One region of the Sporosarcina sp. GW1-11 genome, then DNA from elsewhere that is predicted to be linked to it. Evidence: riboswitches for the same ligand, from Rfam matches in the RefSeq annotation. Region 1 holds a riboswitch; each other region holds the start of a gene.
What was found. A riboswitch is a leader RNA that binds a small molecule or an ion and turns the genes downstream of it on or off. The one in region 1 is predicted to bind S-adenosylmethionine.
Positions count from the first base shown of each region.

Region 2: another riboswitch for S-adenosylmethionine. It lies ahead of ORD22_RS12555 (methionine ABC transporter ATP-binding protein); the one in region 1 lies ahead of metK (methionine adenosyltransferase).
Region 3: another riboswitch for S-adenosylmethionine. It lies ahead of ORD22_RS13530 (MFS transporter); the one in region 1 lies ahead of metK (methionine adenosyltransferase).

Region 1 is NZ_JAPMIW010000008.1:96,018-107,032, forward strand. It holds gene ORD22_RS07310 (YitT family protein) at 1-473, opposite strand, end outside; gene ORD22_RS07315 (Fur-regulated basic protein FbpA) at 700-864, shown strand; gene metK (methionine adenosyltransferase) at 1,091-2,302, opposite strand; SAM riboswitch class I at 2,479-2,598, opposite strand; gene pckA (phosphoenolpyruvate carboxykinase (ATP)) at 2,776-4,362, shown strand; gene ORD22_RS07330 (alpha/beta hydrolase family protein) at 4,413-5,210, opposite strand; gene ORD22_RS07335 (NUDIX hydrolase) at 5,179-5,661, opposite strand; gene ORD22_RS07340 (transposase) at 5,709-6,023, opposite strand; gene ORD22_RS07345 (NAD-dependent malic enzyme) at 6,129-7,451, opposite strand; gene ORD22_RS07350 (YjfB family protein) at 7,558-7,737, opposite strand; gene ORD22_RS07355 (Dps family protein) at 7,802-8,251, opposite strand; gene yidD (membrane protein insertion efficiency factor YidD) at 8,348-8,581, shown strand; gene ORD22_RS07365 (metal ABC transporter solute-binding protein, Zn/Mn family) at 8,672-9,652, shown strand; gene ORD22_RS07370 (o-succinylbenzoate--CoA ligase) at 9,678-11,015, opposite strand, start outside.
Region 2 is NZ_JAPMIW010000022.1:37,319-48,333, forward strand. It holds gene ORD22_RS12510 (C39 family peptidase) at 1-469, opposite strand, end outside; gene ORD22_RS12515 (thioredoxin family protein) at 1,000-1,320, opposite strand; gene ORD22_RS12520 (3-hydroxyacyl-CoA dehydrogenase/enoyl-CoA hydratase family protein) at 1,534-3,918, shown strand; gene ORD22_RS12525 (acetyl-CoA C-acetyltransferase) at 3,946-5,121, shown strand; gene ORD22_RS12530 (acyl-CoA dehydrogenase family protein) at 5,179-6,951, shown strand; gene ORD22_RS12535 (arsenate reductase family protein) at 7,270-7,629, shown strand; gene gcvH (glycine cleavage system protein GcvH) at 7,707-8,090, shown strand; gene ORD22_RS12545 (toprim domain-containing protein) at 8,151-8,504, shown strand; gene ORD22_RS12550 (thioredoxin family protein) at 8,497-8,796, shown strand; SAM riboswitch class I at 8,848-8,953, shown strand; gene ORD22_RS12555 (methionine ABC transporter ATP-binding protein) at 9,060-10,085, shown strand; gene ORD22_RS12560 (methionine ABC transporter permease) at 10,078-10,746, shown strand; gene ORD22_RS12565 (MetQ/NlpA family ABC transporter substrate-binding protein) at 10,810-11,015, shown strand, end outside.
Region 3 is NZ_JAPMIW010000027.1:11,213-22,227, forward strand. It holds gene ORD22_RS13515 (methylmalonyl-CoA mutase family protein) at 1-640, opposite strand, end outside; gene ORD22_RS13520 (methylmalonyl-CoA mutase family protein) at 577-1,356, opposite strand; gene msrA (peptide-methionine (S)-S-oxide reductase MsrA) at 1,675-2,205, opposite strand; gene ORD22_RS13530 (MFS transporter) at 2,323-3,594, opposite strand; SAM riboswitch class I at 3,725-3,815, opposite strand; gene ORD22_RS13535 (molybdopterin-dependent oxidoreductase) at 3,980-6,037, shown strand; gene ORD22_RS13540 (hypothetical protein) at 6,452-6,604, shown strand; gene ORD22_RS13545 (dihydrolipoamide acetyltransferase family protein) at 6,676-8,058, opposite strand; gene ORD22_RS13550 (alpha-ketoacid dehydrogenase subunit beta) at 8,076-9,059, opposite strand; gene ORD22_RS13555 (thiamine pyrophosphate-dependent dehydrogenase E1 component subunit alpha) at 9,059-10,012, opposite strand; gene lpdA (dihydrolipoyl dehydrogenase) at 10,077-11,015, opposite strand, start outside.

The DNA.
Region 1 (11,015 bases):
AAGACTAAAAAATACATACCAATTGGCTTATCTTGCATGCGCGATAAAATCATCGCAACGATATCCATTCCACCAGTAGAAGCACCTAACTTTAGTGAAATACCTACACCAACCCCTGCCAATACACCGCCAAACACCGCATTCAACATAATATCATCCGACACCGAACGAAGGGGCAATAACTCAAGAAATAATGTAGTAAATGCGACAGAAACGATACTGTAAATCGTGAAGCCTTTACCTACTTTAAACCAACCGAGAATAAACACCGGAATATTGAATAGTAGCAATAAAATACCAGTACTGATCGTAATATTCAATTGATCAATTAAGACACTCGATACCAATTGCGCAGCACCCGCAAAGCCACTCGCATAGACATTAGCATTAATTAAAAAGAAATTTAGCGATATCGCCATTAGGAACGACCCTAAAATAACGACTGCGATTCGTTTTGCTTCAATAAAAAACATAGCAACCTCCTATGATAAATAACAATTTTATGCACGAACTAGATTATAACGATTCTCCCCTTAGATTGGTACCCATAAACAAAAATAATTTTAACTTTCCCCATTCTGCCCAATAAATCCATCTTATGTATGAATACAATTCAAAGTATTCTACTTATAAGTAATGTGGTTTAACGCGGTCGATAATTGGCTATAGTAAGAGTGGGAATCAAGGAGGAAATGTTCGATGAAAAAAAAGAAAGATGTATGTGATACGAAACGAGACAAAGTCATTGAAGAACTTGTTTCGAATGGGGTATTTAAAATTGATGGCAAGCAGTTGTATGAGTTGCCGCTTCAGTTACTGATGCAGGAATATGAAGCTTTCGGCAATCCAGAAGCTCAGATGTAATGAATACGTTAGGCAAATAATTAGAGACGTTACCGATTCATTTGGTGACGTTTCTTTAGCTTTCAGACTATAATTTGCTTGCTGACTTTGGTGAAAATCAATCAATAGCTAAGCATTTTCGGATATAGCAACTTTAAAAGATCGAGCAACGCTACCTAGCAAAATAAAATTCTACAAAAAAAGCTGTCTCAAGAAGTCACAACTTCTTGGACAGCTCTAGTACCGATTATTGTTTAATGCGTACTTTACTAGCCAATTCCTTCAGTGCATCCACTTTATCTGTCTGTTCCCACGGCAAGTCAATATCCGTACGGCCAAAATGACCATAAGCAGCCGTTTGTTTGTAGATCGGGCGACGAAGATCTAGCATTTTGATAATGCCTGCTGGACGTAGATCGAATAGTTCGCGAACGAATTCAACTAATTGTGATTCAGTTAGACGGCCTGTATCAAATGTATTGATAGAAATTGAAACCGGACTTGCAACGCCAATCGCATAAGCCAATTGAACTTCACAATGATCCGCTAATCCTGCCGCTACGATATTTTTCGCAACATAACGCGCTGCGTATGAAGCGGAACGATCCACTTTCGTTGCGTCTTTACCAGAGAATGCACCGCCACCATGACGAGCATATCCGCCATATGTGTCGACGATGATTTTACGTCCAGTCAGACCTGAGTCGCCCTGAGGACCACCAACGACAAAGCTTCCCGTCGGATTAATGAAGTATTTAGTCTGTTCGTCCAATAAATCTTCAGGTACTACCGCATCGATGACTACTTCTTTTATATCCTTCTCGATTTGCTTGAGCATTACTTCTGGATGATGTTGAGTAGAAATAACGATTGTATCGATTCGTAAAGGATTGTTATTTTCATCATATTCTACGGTTACTTGCGTTTTACCGTCAGGACGTAAATATGGAATCAAATCTGTTTTACGTGCTTCAGCCAGTCGGCGTGCCAATTTATGTGACAAACTAATTGGTAACGGCATTAATTCCGGTGTTTCATTACAAGCATAACCAAACATCAATCCTTGGTCACCTGCTCCAATTGCATCTAATTCTTCATCTGACATAGAACCTTCACGTGCTTCCAATGCTACATTGACACTTGCTGCGATTTCTGGTGATTGTTCATCAATAGAAGTTAAGACAGCAGACGTTTCGTAATCAAAGCCATATTTTGCACGCGTATAGCCAATTTCTTTCACTGTATCGCGAACAACTTTAGGAATATCCACATATGTTGTTGTTGTGATCTCACCCATTACTAGAACGAGTCCAGTTGTAATGCTTGTTTCACACGCCACACGAGCATTTGGATCTTCCATTAAAATTGCATCTAAAATTGCATCTGAAATTTGGTCGCACATCTTGTCAGGATGGCCTTCAGTAACTGACTCCGATGTAAACAGTCGACGGTTTGTCATTTTGTTTCCCCCTATATTAAGCAACATGATACGGTACTCTCATAAGTCCCCGGTAAAGTTCCACGCCTAGACGTCAAGCATATACCATAAGGATTCAGGGCTAGACAATATAAAAAGCCTTTCACTCATATTCAATCCATGAGTAAAAGGCGAAATTTCACGCGCAGCACCTTTCACTCTTATCGTCCAAGGAATTAAACCTTGCTTCAGGTTTGGCACCTTCGCGCAAGACTTTTGTCTTTTGCAGGTTGCCGGGTTTCACAGGGCCTGTACCCTCCACCAACTCGGGATAAGAGTATCCGTTCATGTCACATCTTATAAAAAAGTTTCGATTTTGTCAATTTTTTTATTTTAAATCACTTGAGTTTTGAATTAGGATAGATTATTATTCTTAATGTGTTATACTATTTACGAATTAAGATGTTCTACTCAAATAAAAAATAAAACGACTACGCAAAGGACGGTATGTAATTATGATATCTGCAAAAATTGATGATAGTTTAAAAAGTCTTCTAACTGGAAGCAACGTGACGATCCAAGCGTCTGTGGCCGAATTAACTGAAAAAGCAGTAAGCAGAGGAGAAGCTCAACTTACAGCAGACGGCGCAATTGCGGCACGTACCGGAAAATATACAGGACGCTCTCCTAAGGACAAATTCATCGTCGAAGATGCAGTGTCTAAAGATAAAGTGGACTGGGGAAGCTTAAACCGTCCCATCTCTCCTGAAGCATTCGATTCATTATACACGAAAGTCATCAATCATTTGAAGGAAAAAGATGAATTATTCGTTTTCAAAGGATTTGCAGGTGCAGATAAGGATTCTCAGCTTTCTATTCAAGTGATTAACGAAAAAGCTTGGCAAAACTTATTTGTTCACCAATTATTCATCCGTCCTACTGAGGAAGAGTTTCAAGCGCATGAATCACAATTTACGATTTTGGCTGCTCCTTCATTCAAAGCGGATCCAACAGTGGATGGCACAAACTCTGAGACATTCATCATAATATCTCTTGAAAAGCGCATTGTCTTGATTGGCGGAACAGAATATGCTGGAGAAATGAAGAAATCCATTTTCTCTGTTATGAACTTCTTGCTTCCTGAACAAGGTATCCTTTCCATGCACTGTTCTGCAAACGTTGGAGAAGAAGGCGACGTAGCGCTATTCTTCGGTCTTTCTGGGACTGGTAAAACTACACTTTCTGCAGATTCTGATCGTAAGTTAATCGGTGACGATGAGCACGGATGGTCTGACAACGGTGTATTCAATATCGAAGGCGGATGCTACGCAAAATGTATCAACCTTAGTCAAGAAAAAGAGCCTGAAATCTTCGGTGCGATTCGTTTTGGTTCCGTTCTAGAAAACGTTGTACTAAATGAAGAAACACGCGTACCTGATTACGACGATAAATCATTAACTGAAAACACACGGGCTGCTTACCCAATCGAAAATATCGATAATATTGTGACGCCATCTGTTGCGGGTCACCCGAAGAACATCATTTTCCTAACTGCAGATGCTTCTGGAGTTCTACCTCCAATCTCGATTTTGTCAAAAGAGCAAGCAATGTACCACTTCCTAAGTGGATTCACATCTAAACTTGCTGGAACAGAACGTGGTATTACTGCTCCTGAACCAACATTCTCTACGTGCTTCGGTTCTCCATTCTTACCACTTCCTGCAGCAACTTATGCAGAAATGCTTGGGAAGAAAATCGATGAACATGGCTCAAAAGTATTCCTAGTCAACACAGGTTGGACTGGCGGAGTGTTCGGTGTAGGTTCCCGTATGAACTTAGGATATACACGTACAATGGTTCGTGCTGCAATCGCAGGTAAATTGGATAACGTTCCTACGAAAAAGAACGAAATTTTCGGATTGGAAATGCCTCTTGAAATCGAAGGCGTACCTAGCAATGTATTACACCCTCGCTACGCTTGGGAAGATCCTGCAGAATACGACAAAGAAGCAACTCGTCTAGCTGCTGCTTTCCGTGAAAACTTCAAGAAGTTTGATCACGTGTCAGAAGAAATCGCAATAAAAGGCGGACCTATCGCTTAATTTTACCTATACAAAAGCCATGCAGATTACATTGCATGGCTTTTTTCTGTTTAATCGCTCTGTCGTTTCATCCAATCGACTGCATCTGTCACGAGCTGGCGATTCATTTCTGGAGGTATATAGTGCGTATAATCTTCTAAATACCACGTTTCATATTCTTTATTAGCATCTCGTAGTGCATTTTCGAGCAACAACGCTTGTTCAAATGAAACATTCGTATCTAGCTTTCCATGGATAATCAATATTGGAATATCAATGTCATGTACTCGAAACAATGCTGTTCGTTCCCTATAGGCATCGGGTTGATTATTCGGTGTACCGCCAATGACGCGCTTCATCATACGCCGCATATCTTTTCGTTCCTTATACGTAAAGACCACATCTGACACACCTGCCCACGTCACCATCGATGTGAGATCATCCCGTAAAATGGCTGTCCATAACGCCATAATTCCTCCACGAGAAAAGGAAAATAAATGAATGCGCTCAGAATTTACGGCATGTTGTTGTTTTAACACTTCAACACCCGCTACCGCATCATTGCGATCATCCCCTGCAAATTCATCCTTGCCCTCTCCCCCTCGGTTCCCACGATAATACGGAGCAAAGACGACTAAGCCATGCGAAGCAAATTGAGCGATACGTGCAGGACGTACCATCCCTACATGCTGAATACCACCACGTAAATAGAGTAAACCCTCATAACGACCCGCCGCTTTAGGTGTTGCGAGCATCCCTTTCACTCGCAAGCCATCAGACCAGTACGTTATCTCTTCCAGTCGTACTGTAGGATTCGGTGATGGATAGTCTTTTCGTTTACAAATCGTTCCATTCGTTTGTTCGACCATTCGCTTCCACCCACTTCCTGAGCTCACCCATTCCGCGATCTTTCATATGGAAACTTAAGTCCGTACACGCATCTAGTTCGCCATCTGTCATCCAAACTAATCCTTCTGTTTCCATTAACGTATACTCTTTTTCAATATGTGTTACTTCACCAGTAAAAACAGCTTTGCAAAATGGTGGTTCTGTAAATACGACATATTCAGCAAATGATTGCACATTCGAAATTGTCACGCCTGTTTCCTCTAACGTTTCGCGGATAGCAGCGTCTTCAATCGTTTCTCCTAGTTCAGCTTTCCCTCCAGGAAATTCAATACCCCGCATACGGTGTTTTGTTAGCAACCAATGGCCCTTGTGCTTGATCACAACAAGTACATGGCGCGGTTCAATTTGGTGTTGATTTGGTCCAAATGTCAATTCGACATTGGCTCCTTGTAAATCTTCAAATTTCAACAAATGGCTCACGTCCTTTACTCTAGTGTAGCGGAAAAGGACGTGGTGAATCAACGAAAGAAGGGTAATTTTTCGATAAAACGCTTGTTTTCATCGTCTGTGTATTCATGGATCAACGCGTAGACTTTCATCATTCGTAGATCAATGTCGTGATTGTTGTGATCGTAATGATACGGGATATACGGTAAGTGGGAACGCAGGAAGTTACGGAATTCTAGACGATCCATTTGGGAAAATAATCTTTCAAAAATGGGATATGCTTCTCTTGGTACTTCTACTTTGTATTCCCATGGTGATGAATATGGATCGATAAGTACTTGCTTATGGTTGACGGATACATACATCGTATACATTTGCTCGCTCATAATCAGCCTACTTTCTTTTAGTCGTAGTATGGCGAGAAATGAAAAATTCATTCAATGGAAATATCAAAAACCTATTAACAGTAAAAGTTAATAGGTCCAGTGTAGTTATTCCCCTTGTTCTTCGTAAACGACTTTTTCAACTGCTAGCGCTACGTTGATGTGGACGTTTGGATCTAGTGGATGAGGTACTAGATCATCGCGTTTTGTACTTTCTACTATGGCGAGTGCAGCCGCGATAAGCATTGGGTAGGTGATTGCTTTGGCATTTGCGTTTAATGCACCGCGGAAGATGCCTGGGAAACCTAGGACGTTGTTGACTAGGCGTCCATCTGCCGCATACGCTGCGCCTGCTTCTATAGCTACGTCAGGTGCAATTTCTGCATTTGGATTCGACAACGCCAAAATGATTTGCCCTTTGCGTACCATTTCAGGCTTGATCAAGTTCGCAACGCCTGTTGTTGCGATGATCAGATCACACGTTTCCATAATTTCTTCCATGGATTCTACAACAGTCCCCCCATAATCGGCAAGCATTTTTTTCGCGTTAGGATTTGGATCGGTTCCTTTCATTTCATCGACACCATAAGCCATGAACATTCTGCTAATCGCAAGACCTGCGGCACCTAAACCGATTTGTCCGACTGACGAATTCGCTAGATCTACTCCGACATGTTTACATGCTGTTAAAGCAGCTGCTAATGCGACGACCGCCGTTCCGTGTTGATCATCATGCATGACAGGGATTGGTAATTCTTTTTTCAAACGTTCTTCTATTTCAAAACAATGAGGTGAACCGATGTCTTCTAATAAAATTGCACCGAAGCCTTGATGGATATGCTTGATGGTTTCCACGACTTCGTCAGGATCACTTGTATTCAGTAAAATAGGAATCCCGCTAATACCAACGAATTGATCAAATAATACAGCTTTCCCTTCCATTACAGGCATACCTGCCACCGGACCGATATCGCCTAAACCTAAAATGGCAGTTCCATCCGTAACAATTGCTACTGTATTGGAAATCCCCGTAAAGTAGTTTGCTTGTTCTGGGTCCTCTTGAATCGTTTTACAAACACTAGCCACGCCTGGTGTATAGACTCTACGCAAATCTGCTAGTGAACGAATTTCCGTAGTAGCTTTCATGTGAATCTTTCCACCTTCGTGGGCTTGAAGAACATCATCTGTTACCGCATGCACTTTAATTCCTTGTTTCAAGTTTTCAATCGCTTCTACAATTTCATCTAAGTGTGCCTTGTCATTACATTGCAAGGCGATTTCTCTAATCGTCGAAACCGTCCCTACCTTGATCATTTGGACATCTCCAATATCTCCACCTAACTGTCCAATAGCCATCGTCACTTTTCCTAGATTCCCCGGTCTAGAAGGTGTTTCAATAATTAAATTTCGTAAAAATTGCCCTTGCGCCATATTAGGTCAACCTCCTATATACTATGTATCGTTATGCTAAATAAAATTCACTGCTGTTAATAGGAAAAACACACATCCCTAATCATACGAGATGTGTGTTTACCAATCAAGCCTTGATATCTACGGATGCCCCTTTATGAGGATGTGCGACAGGCTGACTTTCTAAACTATTCAGCATTTCGGTAACCGCAGAAGTTTCCATCGAAAGAGCTTTCGTCATAACACTCATTTGAACGGTCGATTGCAAACTTCTCAACTGACTGGACATGATTGAATTGATATCCATTTCGTTCACTCCTTCCTACTACTTCACTTCTTACTATCGGTTATTTTCATGCTAATTGAAGGTTTTATTCATTTGTTTCGCCTAAAAATGCATTAAGCATCCATTGATGTTTTTCAATGCTTTGATAAATTGCGTTCAACATATCTTCTGTCATACCGTCTGATTCTTTTGCTGCTAGATCCATTCCTTTTTTCAAGGACTTCATGATCTTATCAAAATCATCGACTAATGCTTGTACCATATCATTCGCTTTCTCTGTTCCTTTTGCTTCACTCACTACAGATGTCTCCAAATGCTCTGCTAACGTAGCCGTCGGTTCGCCACCTAATGTCAACACGCGTTCAGCGATTTCATCCATATGTAGCGTCGCTTCGTTATATAATTCTTCAAATTTAGCATGCAATGTGAAGAATTGATTACCCTTTACGTACCAGTGATAATTATGCAACTTTGCGTACATAACTGACCATGTAGATACTTGTTTATTTAACTCTTGGATTAATTCTTTTGACATAAAAAAAACACTCCTCTAAATAGTTATATGCTTCTCTCTTTTAATTTACCACGTAACTAGGTAAACTAAACCTACTTAAATCGGAAGGTGATTATTATGGTGAAGAAAGTGTTATTACTATTCATCCGCTTTTATCAAAAGTTCATATCTCCAATGTTTCCGCCATCTTGCAGATTCTATCCGACTTGCTCACATTATGGTGTAGAAGCGATTGAAACACATGGTGCAATAAAAGGTAGTTATCTCGCAGTCATACGGATATTAAAATGTCATCCTTTTCATAAAGGTGGATTTGATCCTGTTCCCCCAAAAAAGAAAAGAAAAAAATAATGTAGGTTGCAAACGTAAAAAAAATCTTGTATGATGAGGAAGTTATCTAAATAGTAATCATTCCGATTAACATCATGGAGGTTTTATGAAATGAAAAAACGTATTGCATTATGGGCAGCTGCTTTACTTCTTGTGTTAAGTGGCTGTACGAATAAAACTACAGAGGAAAAAGCTAGTCCTTCATCCGAGAAACTGCTAGTCTATACTACTGTTTATCCGCTACAATACTTTACCGAGCGCATTGGTGGAGAGTTTGTTGACGTACAAACCATCTACCCACCTGGAACGGATGAGCATGTCTTTGAACCGACGCAAAAAGATATGATGTCATTAGCGAAAGCGGATCTATTCTTCTACATCGGACTCGGCTTGGAAGGTTTCGTTCAAAAAACCGAAAAAACGTTACAGAAAGAAGATATTCATTTCATTCCGATAGCAGACGCTATTGACCCAGAAGAATTAGCACCTGGCCATTCGCATGAAGATGAGGAGCATGAAGATGAAGGGCATGAAGGAGAGGAGCACGATGATCACCATCATGATTCTACAATCGATCCTCACGTTTGGATTTCTCCTTATTTGAGCACATTACTAGCGGAAAAGATTAAAGATGAATTATCAGATGAACTACCTGAACACGCAGAGCAATTTCAATCGAACTTCGACACATTATACGATGAGCTTGAAAGCCTGGATCGAGAATTTAAAACAATGGCCGATGCTGCGCCAAATAAAACATTCTTCGTATCCCATGCAGCATTCGGTTATTTAGCTGATACGTATGGATTGCACCAACTCGCTGTATCTGGTTTGGATTCGCAAAATGAACCTTCCCAAAAACAGCTAGCTAGCATCGTCAAAGAAGCACAAGAAAAAGATATTAAATATATTCTATTCGAACAAAACGTGAGTTCGAAGTTAGCTGAAGTCATTCAAAAGGAATTGAATGCTGAAACATTGACGCTCCACAATTTAAGCGTACTGACGAATGAAGATCTTGAGAACGAGGAAGATTATTTTTCCTTGATGGAACATAATTTAGATGTATTGAAAAAAGCCTTAAGTAACTAACAGCGGAATTGCTTCCGCTGTTTTTTTATAGCCAATTTTTCAATTCAAAACGCATAAGTTTATTCGAAGCATTGCGTGGTAACTCGTCAACGAATTGAATTTCTTTCGGTAACTTATAGCGTGCTAGTCGCGTTTCACAGAAATCTAGAATTTCTTTTTCTGTCACGGACTCACTAACGATGAATGCGACAGGTACGTGACCCCATTGTTCATCTTCTTTACCGCATACTCCTGCTTCTCTAACGGCTGGATGGGCTAGCAAAACATTTTCAATCTCCGCGGGGTAAATATTCTCTCCACCTGAGATGATTAAGTCTGCTCGTCTATCCACAATGAACAAATAGCCTTCTTCGTCTACGTACCCTACATCCCCTGTAGCTAGCCAACCGTCTTCAGTCAATGGGGAACATTCCTTTTGGCTTCCAATATAGCCAGGCGTCACGTGCGGGCCTTTTATGAGCACTTCCCCTACTTCACCTGCTTGGTCTGTCCCTTTAATTGAAATTTGATTGAAAAATAAAGGCTTACCTGCTGACCCTAATTTACGTTTAGCATCTGTTTTGCCAAGGGTCGTAGTTTGTGAACACGTTTCGGTCATGCCGTACGTCTGAAGAATAGGTAATCCAAGCGCAGTTGCCCGTTCCAGATAATCTAGCGGCACAGACCCGCCACCAACTAACATAGCGCGAAATGAAGGATGGGTTGTCATATTCTCTTTCTCCATCACACGAACAATTTGATCCAACGTCAGTGCAACGACTGACATAGCCGTGACGTTTCCCGCTGCGATTTGCGAAGCGGCCTCTTTTGCATCAAATTTTTCGTACAACCGCATTTCCATTCCATAAATGACCGAGCGGATAATAATTGACAATCCACTAATATGAAATAACGGCATCATGCATAGCCACGAATCTTTTTCCGTCAATCCTAAATTTAAAACGGATGCTAATGCACTTGCCGTATGATTACCCGCTGTCTGACGAACACCTTTTGGCACACCTGTCGTACCCGAAGTATACATAATCGATTGTGTTTGATCTTCTGCCCACTGTTTTACTAGTTCGTACGTTTTCTTTTCTTTCTGAAGAACCTCTGAAAACGTTACACAATCCAGGCCATCAAGTATAGCGAATTTCGCGTCATCAATTAGTAAAAAATCAGCCTGCGCATCCTCTACTTGCCAACGCAACTCTTGCTCAGTCAACCGACTATTAAGACAAACCACTTCTACCCGCAATAACCAACACGCATGGATAAATAACACCGTCTGCTGATTGGACTGACTCAGTAAAGCTATTCTATTTCCAGGCTGTATACCGGCATGATGTAGCTGTTGCGAAATTTCAAGCGACTCTTTATA
Region 2 (11,015 bases), on a different contig from region 1:
TCGGTTCATAAGGTATCGATCGAACGGTGCTTTCGCAGTTTCTTCCACCGTTGTCATGGACGAGCACATGAAGCGCGCCGTTTACATAGTCATAGCCGACCATCACCACCCAGTGGTAGTCGAATGAAAACTGACCGCGCCATTTGAAGTTGAACCATTTGTCGAACTTTAACGCTACGGGACGATTTTCATCGATTTGCTGCAAGGCTTGCTGTACGTCGCATTTTTCCACTTGCCAGTCTGCACCGAGCAGTAGGCCGAGTCTACGGATAAAGCGCCATGTCGGCAAGCCGATTTTCGTTCCGCCTAGTTTTTGGTACAGTTCGTTGATGTTCGGGGTTGGTGTGTGGGGGAAAAGGTGTCGCAGCAGTACGAATGCGGTGACGGGTCCGCAGGCAGAAGGGCGGTATGCGGGCTCAATGTCCCTGTCATATTGTGACTTTCCTTGCACGTCAATGAACTTCGCCATGAATAAACGCCTCCTGTAGTGAGAAACAGCGCTGACAAAAGTCAGCGCTGTTAGTTTTAATAGAAAGAATTGTAGAGTAGATAGTTTGTGAGTGTTTTGAGATTGGATCTCCAGAAGGGGACGCTTTCCGGGGGCACGGCCTTGAGCCTCCTCGTTCGCTTCCTGTGGGGTCTCAAGACGCGCGCTAATCCCCCAGGAGTCGCCCTTTCTTCCGCTCCAATCCTATTATATGCACACTATAAATAGTTATTAACTTCATTGTAGTTTTCAAGTAACTTAGTAACGCTCATTTAACTTGTTTAAGTTCAAAGGAAAGCACAAACAAGCTAGCTGAACATTCCCCCGCCATCATCAGGAAGATGCACTAGTGAAGCGAAGTGCAAGGCGGCGACTCGGGGAGGATCAGCCCGACAGATGAGACAACCAAAGAGCGTAGCGAAGGTTGGCTCACCGCGGGCCCTCCCGAACGCGTCCGCCTGGAACGCAGCGTAACGGGGTATTATCCACTTACCCAATCACTTATTCACTTGTTAAATCTTCACTCCATCAAGAAACTCTGTCACCTGTGCGGGGGATTTTGCGTTTGCGCTGTGTAGGTGAGCGTGCTTTTCGCCGTCTTTGAACACTAGCAAACTTGGAATGCCCATGACTTCGTATTTTTCAGCGATTTCAGGAATAACGTCACGATCCGCTTCATACCATGTGTAAGTATCGTATGCTTCCACGATTGGATCGATAAACATATCCATTCGCTTGCAGTCTGGGCACCAGTCTGCTTCAAACTTCACTAATACCGGTTGGTCGCTTGCGATGATTTCGTTAAACTCTTCTACAGATTTGATTTCTTTCATTAAGAACGCCTCCATTCACTAAATAGTGTACAATGTTTCTAAGAAGTTGTGTATTTAATTGCTTTTGCAAGTAATTTAAAAAGTCTGATTTAACATCAATTCGATATTGCGAAATAGTTTAAAATGATTTATAGTAGTATCTATAAGCGAGGCGTATTTTTTTTACGTTATAAATGAATGAGTGTTCATTCAAAGATAAAGGGAGGATTGCACGTGACTTATCAAATTAGAAAAGCGGCAGTTTTAGGATCGGGCGTAATGGGTTCTGGTATTGCGGCGCATTTAGCTAATATTGGCATACCTGTACTTTTACTAGACATCGTACCACCGAAAGTAAGTGCGGATGACGAGGCGAAGGGACTGACGACTGAGGACCCGAGATTCCGCAATAAGTTTGCAACTACTGCAGTGGAAAAATTGCTGAAACAAAAACCAGCACCTTTAACAACGAAAAAAAATCTTTCATTAATTACACCGGGAAACTTCGAGGACCATTTGGCACAATTGAAAGACGTAGATTGGATCATTGAAGTCGTCGTTGAAAACTTAGACATTAAAAAGAGTTTATATGAAAAAATAGAAAGCGTACGAAAGCCAGGAACAATCATTTCATCTAACACATCTGGCATTAGTATAGAGGCGATGACAGAAGGTCGTTCGGAAGATTTCCAAAAGCACTTCCTAGGAACACACTTCTTCAACCCTCCAAGATACTTGAAATTACTTGAGATTATTCCTACAAAAACAACTGCGCCGGAAGTTGTAAAATTCATGACAATATTCGGTGAAGATCGTTTAGGCAAGGGAGTCGTTATTGCCAAAGATACACCGAACTTTATCGCGAACCGTATTGGAACATATGGTTTGCAAGTGACGTTGCATGAGATGCTCGCACGGGGCTATACGATTGGTGAAATAGATTCAGTTACCGGTACATTGATCGGCCGTCCGACATCCGCAACGTTCCGTACATTAGATGTGGTAGGCCTTGATACGTATATGCACGTTGCGAAAAACGTCTATGATCAGACGACTGGTGATGAACAGAAGACCTTTGAATTGCCTGAAGTCGTACTGAAAATGATCGATAACGGTTGGATCGGTGCGAAAGCGAAGCAAGGATTCTACTTAAAACAAGGTAGAGATATTCTTCAATTAGATATGAGTACATTAGAATACATTCCTACAGAAAAAATGAAAGCGCCTTCAATCGATATGGCAAAACAGCAAAAAGGTCTTGCGAATAAAGTGAAGACATTGCTATATGCAAAAGATCGTGCAGGTGAAATTCTTTGGAGCACACTCACACCAACGATGCTTTATGCAGCACAACTTCATGGCGAGATTGCAGATGATATCGTAGCAATCGATCATGCGATGAAGTGGGGCTTCGGCTGGACGCAAGGACCGTTTGAAATTTGGGATGCGATTGGTGTACGAAAATCAGTCGAGTTACTGAAAGAAGAAGGCAAAAACATTCCAGCACTCGTTCAGTCTTTGCTCGATAAAGGCTTTGAAACCTTCTATAAAGAGGAAGAAGGGGACATATACTATTTTGATGGGTCAGACTACAAGCTAGTTGAAGTCAATGAAAAAGCGATCAACTTAAAGCTCTATAAAAAGAAGCATGGCGTCATCAAGAAAAATTCTGGTGCTAGTTTAGTGGATTTAGGTGATGGCGTAGCATTACTTGAATTCCACTCACAATCAAATGCAATCGGACTCGATATCATCCAAATGATTAACTTTGCAGTCGATGAAGTGGAGAAAAACTTTAAAGGACTTGTGATCGGGAATCAGGGGAAAAACTTCTGTGTCGGTGCGAACCTTGGGTTAATCTTGATGGAAGCGCAAGACGATAATATTTTTGAACTCGATTTCGTTATTCGTTCATTCCAAAATGCGATGATGAAGATTAAATATAGCAGCAAACCAGTCGTTGCGGCACCATTCCAAATGACACTTGGCGGCGGAGCAGAAGTTTGTTTGCCAGCTGCACATATTCAAGCATCGATGGAAACGTATATGGGCTTAGTTGAAGTAGGGGTTGGATTAATTCCTGGTGGGGGCGGTAACGTCAATTTATATCAGAAGCATCTAAAAGGTTTGCCGAACGGTGTGCCAACGGACTACCAACATATTGCGAATAAAGTATTCGAATCAATTGCGATGGCGAAAGTCTCGACATCGGCTGATGAAGCGAAAGAAAATAATTTCTTAGACTTTGCGGACGGCGTGAGTGTTAATTCCGATCATCAGATTTACGATGCAAAACGAGCGGCTCTTGCTTTATATGAGGCTGGCTACGTGGCACCAAAGAGAGCGAAAGTTCCAGTGACAGGCGATTCAGGTTATGCGACATTATTGTTGGCTGCGGAAGGTATGCATATTTCCGGCTTCATTAGCGATCATGATCTGAAAATCGCGAAGAAGCTAGCGTACGTGATTGCTGGAGGTAAGGTTCCGTATGGTACACGTGTCGACGAGCAGTACTTACTGGATCTAGAACGCGAAGCATTTTTGAGCCTAGTGGCAGAGCCGAAATCACTCCAGCGTATGCAGCATATGCTTGTGAAGGGCAAACCGTTACGTAACTGATGATGGATAGATAAAGGAGGAAACAGCATGCGCGAAGCAGTAATTGTAGCCGGTGCTCGAACACCGATTGGAAAAGCAAGAAAAGGTTCTTTGGCAACTGTCCGTCCAGATGATCTCGGGGCGTTGACGATAAAGGAAACATTGAAGCGTGCAGGGAATTATGATGGTCCGATTGATGATGTAATCATTGGCTGTGCGATGCCTGAAGCAGAACAAGGCATGAACGTGGCGCGTAATATCGGAGCACTTGCGGGATTACCTGATACGACACCCGCAGTGACGATTAACCGTTTTTGTTCATCAGGCTTGCAGTCGATTGCATATGCGGCAGAACGCATTATGCTCGGACATTCAGAAGCGATTTTAGCTGGCGGCGTCGAGTCGATGAGTATGGTCCCGATGATGGGTAATACGATTCGGCCAAACTTCAAACTAGCGGAAGAAGCACCTGAATACTATATGGGAATGGGGCATACAGCGGAGCAAGTGGCGCAAAAATATGGTATTTCCCGTGAAGATCAAGATGCATTCGCGGTGGAATCACATAAACGTGCAGAAGCAGCCATTAAAGAAGGTAAGTTTGTCGACGAAATCGTACCGGTTGAAGTGACTAAACGTTTTGTTGATGAACGAGGAAAGTATCAGGAAAAGAATGTGTTATTCGCAATGGATGAAGGTGTTCGTCCTGGCACGACGATGGAAGTGCTTGGAAAATTACGTCCAGCATTCGCAGCGAAAGGTTCCGTCACAGCGGGTAACGCTTCACAAACATCTGACGGAGCAGGGATGGTCTTAGTAATGGATTCAGAAGTTGCTAAACAGCACGGATTGAAACCATTGGCGAAATTCCGTTCATTCGCAGTAGGCGGTGTCCCACCGGAAATTATGGGAATTGGACCAGTTGAAGCAGTGCCTAAAGCATTGAAACTAGCGGGATTGTCGATCGAGGACATTGATCTATGGGAGCTCAATGAAGCATTCGCGTCGCAATCACTCGCAGTTATTCGTGAACTTGGTCTGGATATGAGAAAAGTGAACGTCAACGGGGGAGCAATCGCAATGGGTCACCCACTAGGGGCAACTGGAACGGTATTAACATTGAAGTTAATTCACGAATTGAAACGCCAAGGTAAAAAGTTCGGTGTCGTGACGATGTGTATCGGTGGCGGAATGGGAGCAGCAGGAGTATTTGAAGTCTTGTAAATAAATACGTTTCGAACAAGGTGAAGTTATACGACAAAAGCAATGGAGGGAAACACTATGACAGAATTCGTAAAAGGTGGAGCATTTTTAACTGAGGAAATGGACGCATCACGCGTATTCACACCAGAGGATTTCACAGATGAACAGAAAATGATTGCCAAAACAACCGAGGAATACGTCAAAAATGATGTTTTGCCGTTAGTGGATAAGCTAGAAAATCATGAGTTCGAGCATTCTGTGAAATTATTGAAAAAAGCAGGAGATCTCGGTCTACTTGCAGCAGATATTCCTGAAGAGTATGAAGGGCTTGGACTGGATAAAGTATCTTCTGCATTAATTGCTGAAAAACTATCCGTCGCCGGTGGATTCTCAATTACTCACGGTGCCCACGTAGGAATCGGTACATTGCCAATCGTGTTATTTGGCACTGACGACCAGAAGAAAAAATACTTACCAAACTCTGCAAGTGGTAATAAGATTTCCGCTTACGCTTTGACAGAGCCAAGCTCAGGATCAGATGCATTAGGCGCGAAAACGACTGCGAAACTAAACGCGGAAGGTACGCACTATGTACTAAACGGCGAAAAGCAGTGGATCACCAACTCGGCATTTGCTGACGTTTTCGTAGTCTATGCAAAAGTCGATGGCGACAAATTTACTGCATTTATCGTAGAGAGAGAGTATCCAGGCGTTTCTGTAGGACCAGAGGAGAAGAAAATGGGTATCAAATCATCTTCTACGCGGACATTAATCTTGGAAGATGCAGAAGTACCTGTTGAAAACGTATTAGGTGAAATTGGCCGTGGACATATTATTGCCTTCAACATTTTAAACATCGGTCGTTATAAGCTTGGAGTAGGTACAGTCGGCGGATCTAAGCGTGCGCTTGAACTGGCTATCAAGTATGCCAATCAACGGAAGCAGTTCGACACACCTATTTCGTCATTCAACCTGACAAAAGAAAAGTTCGGTACAATGGCTTCTATGTTGTATGCAACTGAAAGTTTGATCTACCGTACAGTTGGTTACTTTGAAGAGCGTAACGCCGCAATGAGCCCTGAGGAGCAAAAAGACGGTGCAAAAGTGGCAGCGTCGATTGCTGAATATGCAATTGAATGTTCTATTAATAAAGTAGTAGGTTCTGAAGTATTGGATTATATTTCTGATGAAGCAGTTCAAATCCATGGTGGTTACGGCTTCATGGCAGAGTACGAGGTAGAGCGTATCTACCGCGATTCGCGTATCAACCGTATTTTCGAAGGTACGAATGAAATCAACCGTATGATCGTTCCTGGTACATTCCTCAAGAAAGCAATGAAAGGCGAATTGCCATTGCTTCAACAAGCGCAAGGGTTGCAGGAAGAACTGTTGATGATGATGCCGGAAGAAGTGGGCGATGAAGCATTGGCGCAGGAGAAAGTGCTTGTGAAAAATGCGAAGAAAATCGGTATCTTGGCTGCTGGACTTGCAGCACAGCGCTACGGCACGAAACTAGATCAGGAGCAGGAAATCCTCGTTAACATTGCAGACATCGCAAGCGACATCTTTGGTATGGAGTCTGCAGTGCTTCGTACGGAAAAGGCGATTAACAAGAATGGCGAAGAAAAAGAGAATCAGAAGCTTCTTTATACACAAATCTTCTGTCAGGAAGCGTTCGGACGCATCGAATCCGCAGCAAAAGAGACATTGCTTGCAGCAGTAGACGGTGACAACCAGCGCATGATGATCTCCGCATTGCGTAAGCTAACTCGTAATAATCCATACAACGTAATTGCGAAGAAGCGCGAAGCATCCGTTAAGCTAATTGAAGCTGAAAAGTATATTGTTTGATAAATAACGATTGCAGAAACGCCCCAGTTTGTTTGGGGTGTTTTTGTGATTGAATACGTACATTTCTAGGGCGAATGATGTCCCGCGCTCATAGCCTAGGACGTGCCGCTCATAGCCCCCAGTCCCGCGCTCATAGACATAGATGTGCCGCTCATAGCCCCCGGTCCCGCGCTCATAGACTAGGCTGTGCCGCTCATAGCCCCCGGTCCCGCGCTCATAGACTAGGTTGTGCCGCTCATAGCCCCCGGTCCCGCGCTCATAGAATTAGCTTCCACATCAAGTTGTTTGCTATACTGAAAAAAAGGGGGAATGACGATTATGATCATTACATACTACGGCTACCCGAAATGTAGTACATGCCGCAAAGCAAAGAAGTGGCTAGAGAACGAGGAGCTTTCATTCGAAGAAGTAAACATCGCCGAACAACCGCCGAGCGAAGAAGAGTTGCGTATGATGATTAAAAACTCCGGACTCGAACTGAAAAAATTCTTCAACACGAGCGGCATGAAATATCGCGAACTTCAGCTAAAGGACAAACTACCTGAAATGACTGATGACGAAAAGATCACATTGCTCGCATCTGACGGAATGCTTATCAAACGTCCAATCGTATCAGACGGACAACGTGTCACAGTTGGCTTTAATGAAGAAACATTCGCACAAACTTGGCAGGCGTGAACATAGATTCTTGTCTTTCAATTAGAACTATGGCAAACTGAATTAAGATAAACTATTATATTTTTGGAGGTAACGACATGAGCACACCAAAAGAATTGCGTTATTCAGAAGAACACGAATGGGTAAAAGAAGAAGACGGTAAGTATCGTATCGGGATCACACATTTCGCACAGTCTGAGCTAGGGGATATCGTATTCGTTGAACTGCCACAAGTGGGCGACCAATTGAAATCAGATGAGCCTTTCGGTAGCGTTGAATCAGTGAAAACTGTTTCTGAATTGTACGCTCCATTAACTGGTAAAGTTGTTGAAGTGAACGAAGAGCTAGAAGATAGCCCAGAATTAGTAAACGAATCTCCATACGAAAAAGCTTGGATGATCGTCGTGGAAATCGAAAACAAAGCTGAATTGGATGAATTGATGACTGCGGAGCAATACGAAGAAATGACAGCTGGCGAATAAGAAAACAGGAAGAGCGCTGGGATGTTCCAGCGCTTTTTTTACACTCTAGGAGGACACTGGATGGATCCGAAAGTACTCATTGTGGAAGGTGGTTCCGACCGCAAACGACTATTACCCATTCTTGCGGAGCCGGTAGAAATCATCTGTACAAATGGCACAATCAGCCCTTACCATATCGAAGAGTTACTAGAACCATATGAGAACCAAGACCTTTTCGTTTTTATGGATGCCGATGCTTCGGGCGATTCCATTCGCAAGCTGTTTAAGCAGCTCTATCCTGAAGCAAAGCACTTATATACGGATCGCTTATACCGTCAAGTCGAAAAAACACCGAATAAAGTTTTGGCAGGTGTGCTAATTGCCGCCAATTTCAAAGTACATCCTAAGTATCTGGCAGGTGGAATTAATGAATAACTGGACAAATGAAATGTGGAAACGCGAACAAGCGGCAGAACCACTTGCCGCTTTTTATCTATATACTCCAATGTGCGGTACATGCAACGTCGCAACAAAAATGCTAACAGTCATCGAGGCTATGCGTCCTGACTTACCCGTTGGAAAAGCAGACTTGAATTACGTCCAAGAAGTAGCAATTGATCATGAAATAGAAAGTGTCCCATGTTTGCTCATTCACCGCAAAGGGAAACCAATGGAAAAAATTTACGCTTTCCAATCCGTACCCTATCTACTAGAGAAGCTCAGTTGACAATAGATTCCGAAGTATGGTATAAGTAGTACATTCAACTGAATATCGAAACTCTTATAACGAGCGGTGGAGGGAAGTGCCCTACGAAGCCCGGCAACCGTCACATACGTGAAATGGTGCCAATTCACTCAAAGCAACAAGCTTTGACAGATGAGAGAAATGTAAACGTACATATATTTCGATACGTTTGACCTTTCTGCTCGACTGCGGAAGGGTCTTTTTTATGACCAAAACGAAATGGATTTGAAAAGGCGGTGCAGAAAATGATTCAACTAACAAACGTTCATAAGAAATTCCAATTGAACGGTTCAGAAATTGTCGCAGTAGATGATGTGACAGTAGCCATCAAAGAAGGAGAAATTTTCGGCATCATCGGGTACAGTGGTGCAGGAAAAAGCACGCTCATTCGATTATTAAACGGTCTTGAGCAACCAACATCCGGTAGCATTATGATTCATGGGCAAGAAATGACGACGCTATCGGGATCCGGTCTGCGTAATGCACGCCAGAAGATCAGTATGATTTTCCAACACTTTAATTTACTATGGTCACGCACAGTGGAAGAAAATATTGCATTCCCGCTAGAAATTGCAGGCGTGAAAAAGTCCGAACGTAAACGTAAAGTGAAGGAACTAATTGATCTAGTCGGCTTAACTGGTCGTGAGAAATCCTATCCAGCGCAGTTATCAGGTGGCCAGAAACAACGTGTCGGCATTGCCCGCGCGCTTGCGAATGACCCAGAAGTATTACTTTGTGATGAAGCGACTTCTGCACTTGATCCCGAGACAACAAATGCAATTCTCGATTTATTGACGGATATTAATGAACGTCTTGGCTTAACGATTGTGCTTATTACGCATGAAATGCATGTCATTCGAAAGATTTGCCATCGTGTGGCAGTCATGGAGGCGGGGAAAGTCGTGGAAATGGGCAACGTACTCGATGTCTTCCAATCTCCACAAGCTGACATTACGAAGCGTTTCATTTCACAGGTGACGGATACAGCTGACACCGACGCGGCGATAGCGCATTTACGGGATGAAGCACCGCAAGGAAAGTTGGTTAAGTTGGCGTTCATCGGCGAACGTACAGAGCAGCCCGTGCTTGCAGAATTAATCCGTAAATTCCCAATCGATGTCAATATCGTGCAAGGGAATATCTCGACTACGCGCGACGGCGCATACGGCACACTGGTTTTGCAACTGGTAGGGGATGTGGCGGTTATTGAAGAAGCCGTTGCTTTCCTTCATTCCAATGAAGTAAAGACGGAGGTGCTGATGAATGATTGAGCAGTGGTTCCCGAACGTGAACTGGGAAAAGATGTGGACAGCTACAGGTGAAACGCTTTATATGTCAGCCTATTCAACGTTCTTCACATTCGTCTTTGGTATTGCACTTGGTTTATTGTTGTTTTTAACAAGTCCCGGTCAGTTATGGGCGAATAAAATAACTCATGTCTTTACGGGTGCGTTTGTGAATATCTTCCGTTCTATTCCATTTATTATTTTGATTATTTTATTGATACCGTTGACGAATATTATGTTCGGCAGTATGCGTGGACCCAATGCTGCGTTGCCTGCGCTAATCATTGGTGCGGCTCCGTTTTATGGGCGTATGGTGCTGATTGCGTTACAAGAAATTGACAAAGGTGTCATTGAAGCAGCACGTTCGATGGGTGCGCGTACGTCCACAATTATTTTCAAAGTATTGCTACCCGAATCGATGCCGGCATTGGTGTCTGGTATTACAGTGACGTCGATTGCATTGGTGGGCTATACGGCTATGGCTGGAGTTATCGGTGCGGGGGGACTTGGGACGCTCGCGTATCTTGAAGGTTTCCAGCGCAGTCGAGAAGATGTTACGTTGATGGCGACGATCTTAGTGTTGATCATCGTATTTATCATTCAGTTTATTGGTGATTTACTAGTTAAACGTTTGGACAAGCGATAAAAGGATTTTCAGGGAAACCTGTTAACCATAAAATATTCCATTATGGAAAGGGAGAAATGTGACATGAAGAAGTTTTTATTCGGTTTATTCGCAACAGTTCTTGTGCTTGCACTTGCAGCATGCGGATCGAAAGACGATAGCAACAAGGACAATGGGGCGGCAGATGGTGATGCAGGAAAAGACGAGAAAACGACATTGACAATCGGTGCATCTAACACACCACACGCAGTGATTTTGGAACAAGCAAAGCCGTTATTAGCTGAAAAAGG
Region 3 (11,015 bases), on a different contig from region 1:
GGCTCCACTGTGCCTCAATGCCACCAACAGCTAGGAATCCACTGACGAAGTCTGCACGAGGTTTATAATCTTTTAATGCACCAAAGTTTAGTAGTACTGCTTTTGGTAACTGTTCTGGCGTACGTGCGCGAAGATGTTCAAACGGCTCAGCCAAACGTTTCGATACCGTCACAGAAGAGGCATCTGTCAAGTTCGTGTCGATTAATTCTGCATAGACATTCGTACCGATCAACGTCTTTTTCCCGCTAGCCATTTCTTTCTGACGTTCAGCGTATAACTTGCTAAGTTCACCAGATTGTAGAAACGACTGATAGCCACCGTTTTCTTCGATTGCTAAAAACTTCTCCCAAGCTTTGCTAATTAATTCTGCAGTTAACGACTCGATGAAGTATGAACCACCTGCAGGGTCGAGTACTTGGTCGATATGTGTTTCTTCTTTTAATACGAGTTGAATATTGCGTGCATAGCGAATAGAGCTAGCAGAAGTGCCAGTCAACACATCATGTGGCAACACCGTTAACCAGTCCGCTCCCCCAAGTACCGCAGCAAACGCGGAGTTCCCGCCACGTAATAAGTTTACATATGGATCGAGTTTCGAATAGCAAGCAATGGTACTTGTTTCGCGTTCTCCACGCCATATGCTTCGTTAAATAACTTCCATAACACACGGAATGCACGGAATTTCGCGATTTCCATAAAGAAATGTGTGTCAGAAGCAAAACGAACATAAAAATCTTTCGTAAACTCTTCAAATGAAGTGGCCTTTTCTGCTAGTTCAGCAGCGATCGCAAGTGACAACGCAAGTTCTGTAACCGCATCCGCTCCTTCATGATGAGCCGTCCATAGATCTGCTCCTTTTGTTTTAACGTTCGGCAAATCTTCCGGTAAAACCGTACTTTCGCTAATACAAATACCCGTTACATCTGCACGTTTCGCATCTTCAATATATGAAAAGGCCTGCAAAATTGGATCTTCTTTTTTCACTTCTGTAAAGAGAAGTGGATACTCTGTAAGCAATTGTGCTAATTGACGAAGCGCTTGCTCACTCCAAGATATTGGGTGTAAGCCGTTATACGCAATCGCTTCATTGCCTCGTTCTAATGATTCTTTCAACTGAAGTAGGAAGTCTTCTCCCGTTGTCGCGCTGACAGGTTGTGCAACCGTCCAGCCAAATGCTGGCTTCGTCACGCGTGAGATCTTTTGTTGATCTAGATCCTCTTTTGTATATAAGGGCTTCAATTCAATACCCTCTGTGGTCTTCGTAAACAATGATTCAAATGGCTTTCCTTTCAATGACTGAATGGCACTCTCTTTCCATTCTTCATAGTTCGGCGCCGTAAATGTGAATGATTTCATATTATGTATAGGCATAATGGTGTTGCTTCCCCCTTTTTGACCATCAATACTACTAGTGTACCGTAGTGTAGCCAATGAAGAAAGAGGAAAATGATTAGATGTCATACAATTTTCATATAAATCTAATAAAAGTCTTCAGCTTCAAAAAGATAGTTGCAAAGTAAGAGGAAAAGAACTATCGGATGGGAAAGAGGAAGATCGTAGGATTGTCGCAAGAAGAATGTCACGCGGATATAAAAAAGGAAGTCCCTCGATAGATTATATCAAGGGACTTCCGTAGATCTCTTTAAGAACTTTTTACGCACAACTAGGCCACTATTACTTCCAGTGAGTGGCAATGAATTCGTCTCGACCAGAACGCGCGCGGTTATCTTTATAATGTTCTTTTTCTTTTTCGTAGTAATCTTGATGGTACTCTTCTGCCCGATAAAACGTTTCTGCGGGACGGATAGCTGTGACGATAGGTTTTGAGAATATGCCACTTGCCGCTAGCTTCGCTTTGGATTGTTCGGCAATTTCCCGTTGCTCGTCCGTGTAATGGAAAATCGCTGTCGTATACGATGAGCCACGATCATGAAATTGACCTTCCGCATCTGTCGGATCAATTTGTTGCCAGAACACATCGAGTAACTGTTCATATGAAAAAACAGCTGGATCAAACGTGATTTCAACGACTTCCACATGGCCTGAGTCGCCTTTTTTCACATCTTCATACGTCGGATTTTCAAGATGTCCACCCATATAGCCTGACACAACATCCTGAATGCCTGGCCATTCTTTAAACGGTTTTACCATACACCAGAAACAACCACCTGCAAATGCAGCTTTTTCAAACGTATTATTAGTCACTATCAACATCGCCTTTCATTTCGCTTTAGTTTTTAATTATGGTCCATGCCTTCTTGCTAGAATGCCACTATTTACGCTACCATATTATTCTGTTCATTGCAGTTCTCAGCAACTTCATCAATCAACACTCGTCACACTGTCGCCATATGAAGAGACCGGAATCGCTTGTTTGCGCATCGTATCCTCTTCCGGAACGCGTATGAATTTAACAATCACCGCACTAACTACATATAAGAAACTAAAAATCCAAACAACCCCTTCAGCTCCTACAGTCCCAATGAATGCCAATGCAATGGCAGGTGCGACGAACGTTGACAAACCGGCCGAAAAGTTTAACACAGACATCGCCGCTCCCTTTTCTTCACCCGCGACAGACGGTACCAATGCACCAATCGGAACGAAACCAGCTATTAAGCCACCCCAAATGAATCCAACAATGCTTGTCATCAGTAGATTTCCATTAGTCAAGACAGGTACGTAAAACAATAGCGGTGTGAAAATGGCACAACCGATTCCACCAAACCAAATAATCGTTTGTTTCCAACCGAATGTATCTCCAATAAAACCGAATACTAAATTAAAGATGATATTTCCTAAGAAAAATGTACCCCATAATTGCAACCAAGCAGTCGTTTCAATGCCGTGCTGTGCCATATGAATCGGCAAGAATACAGGGAATCCATAAACACTTAAACTATTGATCACGCGAACAATCCCACCTGCTGCAACGCGTGGATTCGATTTTAAAATCGTAATACCTTTTAATAATTCTCTAACTGCTTCGCGTTTGTTAGCGACTTTTTTCTTCTCAAATTTATCTTTATTGAGCACTAAAGCAAAGAACGTACCGAGACATACCCAAAAAATAGAAGTCCACAATGTATTAATGTAACCGAGGTGTTGGATCGCATAACTTGAATACCAAGCCCCAAGCACCATCATTCCCGCACAAAACGCAAACCAGAACCAACCGACTGCTGAACTTAATTTATTTTGTGGTGTTTTATAAATGACCCATGTTAAAAAGGAATAGGCAAACAAAGGATAACCGAAACCTTTAATGAAATAAGTTAGTAGCATGACTGGATAATTCATCGTTGGAAAACCGAACGTGATAAAACCAGCTGTACCAATAATATATACGGATAATCCAATCATCATCGTACGTTTAGGACCAAACACATCTGAACAAACTCCTGAAAACCAAGAGGCAAGAGCTATCGATATTCCATACACTGTGAAAATTGCGGCTGACTGTTGAATCGTCAACCCGTTATCGACTAAGAATGGACTGAGCCACCCAGCTTCTATTCCGTCACCCATCATGAAGAGCATGACACCAAAAAAGCCCCATCCTAAGTTCTTTGTAATACCGATTCTCTCTAACATACCATTCTCTCCATTTCTACTTACTTTTCTTAGTTGCGTATATATTTTCATGTAACAAAAAACTCTTTCCAAAGAACGGAAAGAGTTTTGACATACATTCATATTCAAATGGAATATAAATGTTGAACCCTTTCTATCTTTCAAGCAAAGCTTGCTGGATTTGGCACAATAATGTTGCCGAGATTTCATAGGGCCAGTCCCTCCATCTCTCTTGATAGAAAACATACTATGTAGTTAAATGAAAATACGTAATATTTAAAGCAATGGATATACAATATAGAGTTATTAAGTTGAAGTCAAGCACTTATCTGAAACTTCTAAAGAAATAGTCATTCTTATGATATACTAAACAGATTATGTCGACAAAGTTTTAGGAGGTATTGATTTGCAATCGTATGTAGAGATAGAAAATGGTGTCGTTCCTTCCGTCTGTTCACTTGACTGTCCAGACCAGTGTGGATTACTTATTCATAAACAAGATGGGAAGGTCGTTAAAATAGAAGGAGATCCTGAACACCCTGTAACAAAAGGAAGTATTTGTAATAAAGTTCGCCATATGTCCGAACGAATTTACGATCCACACCGTATTACAACACCTTTGAAACGTGTCGGACAAAAAGGCGACGGGAAGTTTGTCCCAATCAGTTGGACAGAAGCCATTGAAACGATCACGGACCATTGGAAAACATTAATTTCAGAAGTAGGTCCAGAATCGATCCTCCCATATAGCTTCTATGGAAATATGGGGAAGTTAAGTTCAAAAGGAATGGATCGTCGTTTCTTCAACCGCCTTGGATCGAGTCAACTTGACCGAACCATTTGTTCTGTCGCTGGCGAGGTCGGGTACAACTATACAATGGGCGGACGCTATGGCACAGATCCAGAAGAGATGACAGAAACAAAATTATTCATCCTTTGGGGTATTAACGCTGTCAGCACGAATATGCACCAAATGATGATTGCACAAAAAGCTAGAAAAAATGGTGCTAAAATTGTCGTCATTGACGTCCATAAAAACCAGACCGGACGTATGGCAGATTGGTTCATCCCTATCCTTCCTGGCACTGACGGAGCGCTTGCATTAGGTATTATGCACATTCTGTTTAAAGAAAACATGGTCAATCAGTCATTTCTAGAAGACTATACGATAGGCTATGAGGAGTTGGCGGATCATGTAAAAAACTACGACCCTCAAATAGTTTCTAGCATTACGGGTGTATCTGTGGAAGATATTTACTCGTTAGCCCGGATGTACGGAACTACTTCTCCTTCCATGATCCGAATCGGAAATGGTCTGCAGCATCACGATAATGGCGGAATGATTGTCCGAACCATTGCCTGCTTACCGGCATTGACTGGCCAATGGGAAGTAAAAGGAGGAGGTGCCCTTAAGTCAAATGCAGATTATTTGACGCATAATATAGCTGCGCTTGAACATCCAAATCTCCTGAAACAGCCTACACGGCGGTTTAATATGAATCAATTAGGCGATGCGTTACTAGAAGAAAATGAACCGATCCGTTCATTGTATGTCTACAACAGCAACCCAGCCTTAGTCGCACCCGATGCGAATAAAGTGCGCGAAGGATTAGAGCGTACTGATTTATTTATGGTTGTTCATGATTTATTTTTAACAGACACAGCTAAATTTGCGGACATTGTGCTACCGGCCACATCTGCATTTGAAAATACGGACTTCTATACGTCATTCTGGCATCATTACATTCATATACACGAGCCCGTCATTCCTCCTTTTGAAGACAGCAAATCCAATTCAGATGTCTTCAGACTGTTAGCACAAGCGATGGGGTTTGATGAGCCATCCTTTAAAGATGATGATCAGGAAATGATGAGGCAAGCATTAAGTAATCTTACCAATCCACATATATCTGAAGTTACATATGAATCGTTAAAGGAAAAGCGCTTCATCAAAGCAAGCGGCACGAACAATATGTTACACAACTTACAAACCCCTAGCGGTAAAATTGAACTTTATTCCAAACAGATGGAGTTGGACGGTTATCCAGCTCTTCCAACGTATATCCCAATCATTCAGGATTCCGATTATCCATTACTATATGTACCTACAGCTAATCATAATTTTTTGAACACGATCTTTTCGAATAATGAAAAGCATATCAAAATGGAAAAAGAACCTAAGTTATTTATGAATGTGCGCGATGCAGAACTTCGGGGAATTACAGACAAAGAAGTTGTCCGTATATGGAACGACCGTGGGGAATGTGAAATGACTATTTCAGTTGGTGAACACGTCCTTCCCGGTGTTGTCGTGAGTCTAGGACTGTGGGCAGATCAGACAGGTGAACAACGACTTGTCAACGCATTAACGCCCAATCGAATAGCTGACATGGGCGGCGGCGCCACTTTTTTCTCAGGCCGCGTTGAAGTGAGCGTTTCGCACTCCCAAAATGAAGAATCCTGAAATAAGCCTACTAGCTAAGCATATGAACTACGTAGAGATGAAAACGTATTACTTGCTAGAGACCAGTAGCCCATACGAACATCTCTGCCAAATGCAGGGAAACGAATTCTCATAACCTTCAGCGGTAGCGCTGAAGGTTCCAGAGTGTAAACAAAAGGGTTGGAAATCGTAACGATTTCCAACCCTTTTGTTATTTTCAGTATAAAATCTGTAAAATAGCTTCTGACTTAGTTCTGGTATTCACTTGATTTCCTCATGACGCCTCAAGTCTTCCGCTATATCCAAGTGATTTTGCGGCACTAACTGTTCAATTGTCAGCATCTCCAACTGTTCACGTTCATTGATCTGATTTTTCGTCATCATTTCCATCACCTCAATAAGTGTTCAACAGGTTCCAGTTGATTGGAGCGGAGGATGGCGACTCCAGCGGGAACAGCACGAGCCGAAGACCCTGGACTGAGCGCAGCGAGGGAAGCGGCTGAGGCCGTGCCCGCGGAACGCGTCCATCCGCAGCGGAAATCAACCTTTCCTGACGTTTACTCTATTGTAAAAGAAAAGAGACTGTAATCAAACTCCAAATTTATGGAGTTTGTCTACAGCCTGAAACCTTCAGCGGTAGCGCTGAAGGTTCTCTGTATTTAATATAACGATGTAGTTTCTTTAGACATATTCTCTAGCAATTCTTTCACACGCGCTAGGAAACGCCCGCAAACTAAACCATCCAAGACACGATGATCTAGAGACAAGCAAAGGTTGACGATATCGCGTACAGCAACCATCCCATTGTTCATGACAACCGGACGCTTGACGATCGTTTCAACTTGCAAAATCGCAGCTTGCGGGTAATTGATGATACCCATAGACTGCACGGAGCCAAATGAACCCGTGTTGTTGACGGTAAACGTACCGCCTTGCATATCCTTCGCCTGCAGCTTTCCATTGCGTACTTTACCCGCTAATTCGTGAATATCACGGGCAAGTGCTTTGATAGTTTTTTCATCTGTTTGTCGAATGACTGGAACGTATAACGCGTCATCAGTCGCAACAGCAATCGAAATATTGACGTCTTTTTTCATGACAATCGTGTCACCCGCCCACATCGAATTGACTGCAGGGAACTCTTTCAACGCTTGAGAAACAGCCTTAATAAAGAAGGCGAAGTACGTTAAATTGAATCCTTCTTTTTGTTTAAACTCTTCTTTTACACCATCACGCAGTGCAACAAGATCCGTTACGTCGACTTCGACCATTGTCCACGCATGTGGTGCTTCGGTTACTGAACGCACCATGTTTTTCGCGATGGCACGACGGATACTTGTGACTGGAATTTCGATATCACCATTTTCCAACTGCACATTCGGCGTAACATTTTGTTCGAATCCGGACTTTTCGCTATCGAATTCCGCGATTTCCGTATGTGCTTGCGGTTGTTCTTTAATTGTTTCAGCTGATTCCGTCAGTTGTTGCGGAGCGACGGTTGGATTCTCAATGAACGCTAGAATATCTTTACGCGTAATTCTGCCTTCACGGCCCGTACCCGCGACGTTTGCCAAGTCAATGCCGTGTTCTTGCGACAGTTTTAAAACAGCCGGAGAATATCTACCCGCTGCTTTCCCCGCTGCTTTCCCCGCTGCTTTCCCCGCAGTTTTCACCAGTTCAGGCGTCGATGCCGGTTTGACTGGCGCGACTTGTGGTTTTTCTGACGCAGCTTCTTTCAGCTCTTCTACAGCTAGTTGTTCTTTCTGCGTCTTTGGAGTCGCTTCAGGAGCTGCAACACTTCCCTCTACGTCAATCAAACAAACCGTATCGCCTACTTCTACCGTATCGCCTTCTGAAGCGATGATTTCCGTAATCGTTCCAGCAAATGAAGAAGGTACTTCGGCAGTTACTTTATCTGTTGTCACTTCAGCTAACGAGTCATACTTAGCGACCGTATCACCTGGTTTGACTAGCCATTTTTCAATGATTCCTTCAGTTACACTCTCGCCCAGTTTTGGCATAGTGATTTTTTCGATGCCCATTATTCTGCCTCCTTAGACTAAAACTCCGCTAAATCCCTTGCCGCTTTTTCGACCTTGTCAGGATTCATCATAAAGAATTTTTCCATCGAAGGAGCATACGGCATAGCAGGTACATCAGGCGCTGCTAGACGTTTGATAGGTGCATCTAATTCAAATAAGCAGTTCTCCGCGATGATCGCAGACACTTCACTCATAATACTGCCCTCTAAATTATCTTCCGTCACTAATAGCACCTTACCAGTTTTGGAAGCCGCTTCAATAATCGCTTCTTTATCTAGTGGATACACTGTACGTAAATCTAAAATGTGAGTGGAAATACCGTCTTCCGCGAGTCGTTCCGCTGCTTGCAAGGCGAAATGAACACAAAGACCATAAGTAATGATCGTCAAGTCGTCTCCTTCACGCTTGCAGTCCGCTTTTCCGATTGGCAATACATAATCATCGTCAGGCACTTCACCTTTAATCAAACGGTACGCACGCTTATGCTCGAAGAACAACACGGGATCTGGATCACGCACAGCAGCTTTTAATAACCCTTTTGCATCGTAAGGAGTGGACGGAATGACAATCTTTAGTCCAGGTGTAGAAGCAAACATCGATTCAACCGATTGTGAATGATAAAGCGCACCATGGACACCGCCACCGAAAGGCGCACGAATAACAATTGGACAAGACCAATCATTATTGGAACGATAACGAATCTTCGCCGCTTCTGACACGATTTGGTTCACTGCAGGCATGATGAAATCGGCGAATTGCATCTCCGCAATTGGACGCATACCGTACATCGCTGCACCGATCGCGACTCCAGCAATGGCTGATTCTGCAAGCGGTGTATCGAGCGCGCGGTATTCGCCAAACTCATCATATAATCCGATCGTCGCTTTAAATACGCCGCCTTTACGACCTACGTCTTCACCTAAAACGAATACTTGATCATCGCGCTCCATTTCTTCTCTCATCGCCATATTGATGGCATCTATAAATGAACGAACGGCCATTATGCGTCGCCTCCTTCTTCATCATAAACATAGCGCAAGGCATGTTCAGGGCGTGCATAAGGAGCCAATTCCGCATATTCCGTAGCTTCATCGACCAATTGCTTCACACGTTGTTCGATCTCATCTTGCTTCTCTTCCGTCAATACTTCCTGTTCTTGCAAGTACTGAATGAAAGTCAATAATGGATCCAACTTCTTTTCCTGTTCTAACTCTTCCGCGTCACGATATAAACGCTGATCATCATCTGAAGAGTGCGCTGTCAAACGATAGCAGACAGCTTCAACTAATGTAGGGCCTCCACCGCTTCTTGCACGGTCAGCTGCTTCCTTCACCGCTTCATAAACCGTCAGTGGATCCGTGCCATCTACTGTTACGCCTGGCATCCCGTAGCCCACTGCACGATCGGATACATGCTCACATGCCAATTGTTTATCTACTGGAACGGAAATTGCATATTTATTGTTTTCTACCATAATAACCGTAGGCAATTTATGCACACCCGCAAAGTTCATTCCCTCATGAAAATCTCCCTGATTCGAAGAACCTTCTCCTAGTGTCACAAATGTGATGAAATCTTCTTTATTCATTTTAGCAGCAAGCGCTACACCGACTGCGTGTGGTAATTGCGTCGTTACAGGAGACGATCCTGTAATAATCCGATTTTTTCGCTGACCGAAATGTCCAGGCATTTGACGGCCGCCCGAGTTCGGATCTTCCGCTTTTGCAAAAGCCGATAACATCAATTCTTTTGGTGTCATACCAAAGTGCAATACAATACCCATATCTCGGTAATACGGCGCGATCCAGTCCTTTTCATTATCCAAAGCAAATGCCGCACCTACTTGCGCCGCTTCTTGTCCTTGACATGAAATAACAAACGGAATTTTACCCGCACGATTGAGTAGCCACATCCGTTCATCTAGGCGACGGGCCATCAACATTTTTTCATACATTTGTAACACATCTTCATCTGTCAAACCTAATTCAATATGTCGATTGTTCAAACCGTTTCCTCCTTTACACGTGAATGGCGAGTCCTTCTACAGCCAACGCCGCTTCACCGAACGCTTCTGATAATGTAGGATGCGGATGAATCATGGAAGATACTTCCCACGGAATCGCATTCAACACCATCGCAAGTCCCGCTTCTGAGATGAGATCCGTAACATGTGCCCCCATCATATGAACTCCGAGAATATCGTCCGTTTGCTGATCTGTAATAATTTTAACGAAGCCATCTGTATGACCATTTACGAGTGCTTTCCCATTGGCTTGGAAAGGGAACTTTCCGATTTTCACTTCATAGCCTTTATCTACGGCTTGCTGTTCTGTTAACCCGACAGCAGCTGTTTCTGGGAACGAATAGACACATCTAGGTACGAGATTATAATCAATCGGTTCACGCTTCATGCCTGCGATATGCTCAACCGCATAGATTCCTTCGTGTTCTGCAACGTGTGCAAGTTGAAGACCTCCAATTACGTCGCCAATCGCATAGATATGATCGTCTTTCGTCTGATACGTCTGGTTTGTCTGAATGAAACCATTTTCCACTTGAATTTCTGTATTCGCTAAACCGATATCATCGATTACTGCGGAACGACCAACCGACACCAATAACTTCTCACTAGTAATTGATTGTTCGACACCGTCTACAGTATAAGAAATCGTCACAGAATCCGTTTTTTGCAGTGATTCCGTGTGAATTTCTGCTCCTAAAATAAATGTAACACCACGTTTCTCCAACGCTTTTTGCATACTGATGGCAACATCACGATCTTCCGTAGGTAACGGCTGATCCAGTCGATCAAGAACCGTCACCTTGACACCAAAATCATTCAGCATAGAAGCCCATTCGATACCAATTACACCCGCACCGATAATCGTCATAGAAGATGGAAGCGCATTCATAACTAAAGCCCCATCGGATGTCATGACGTCTATTTCATCAATTAC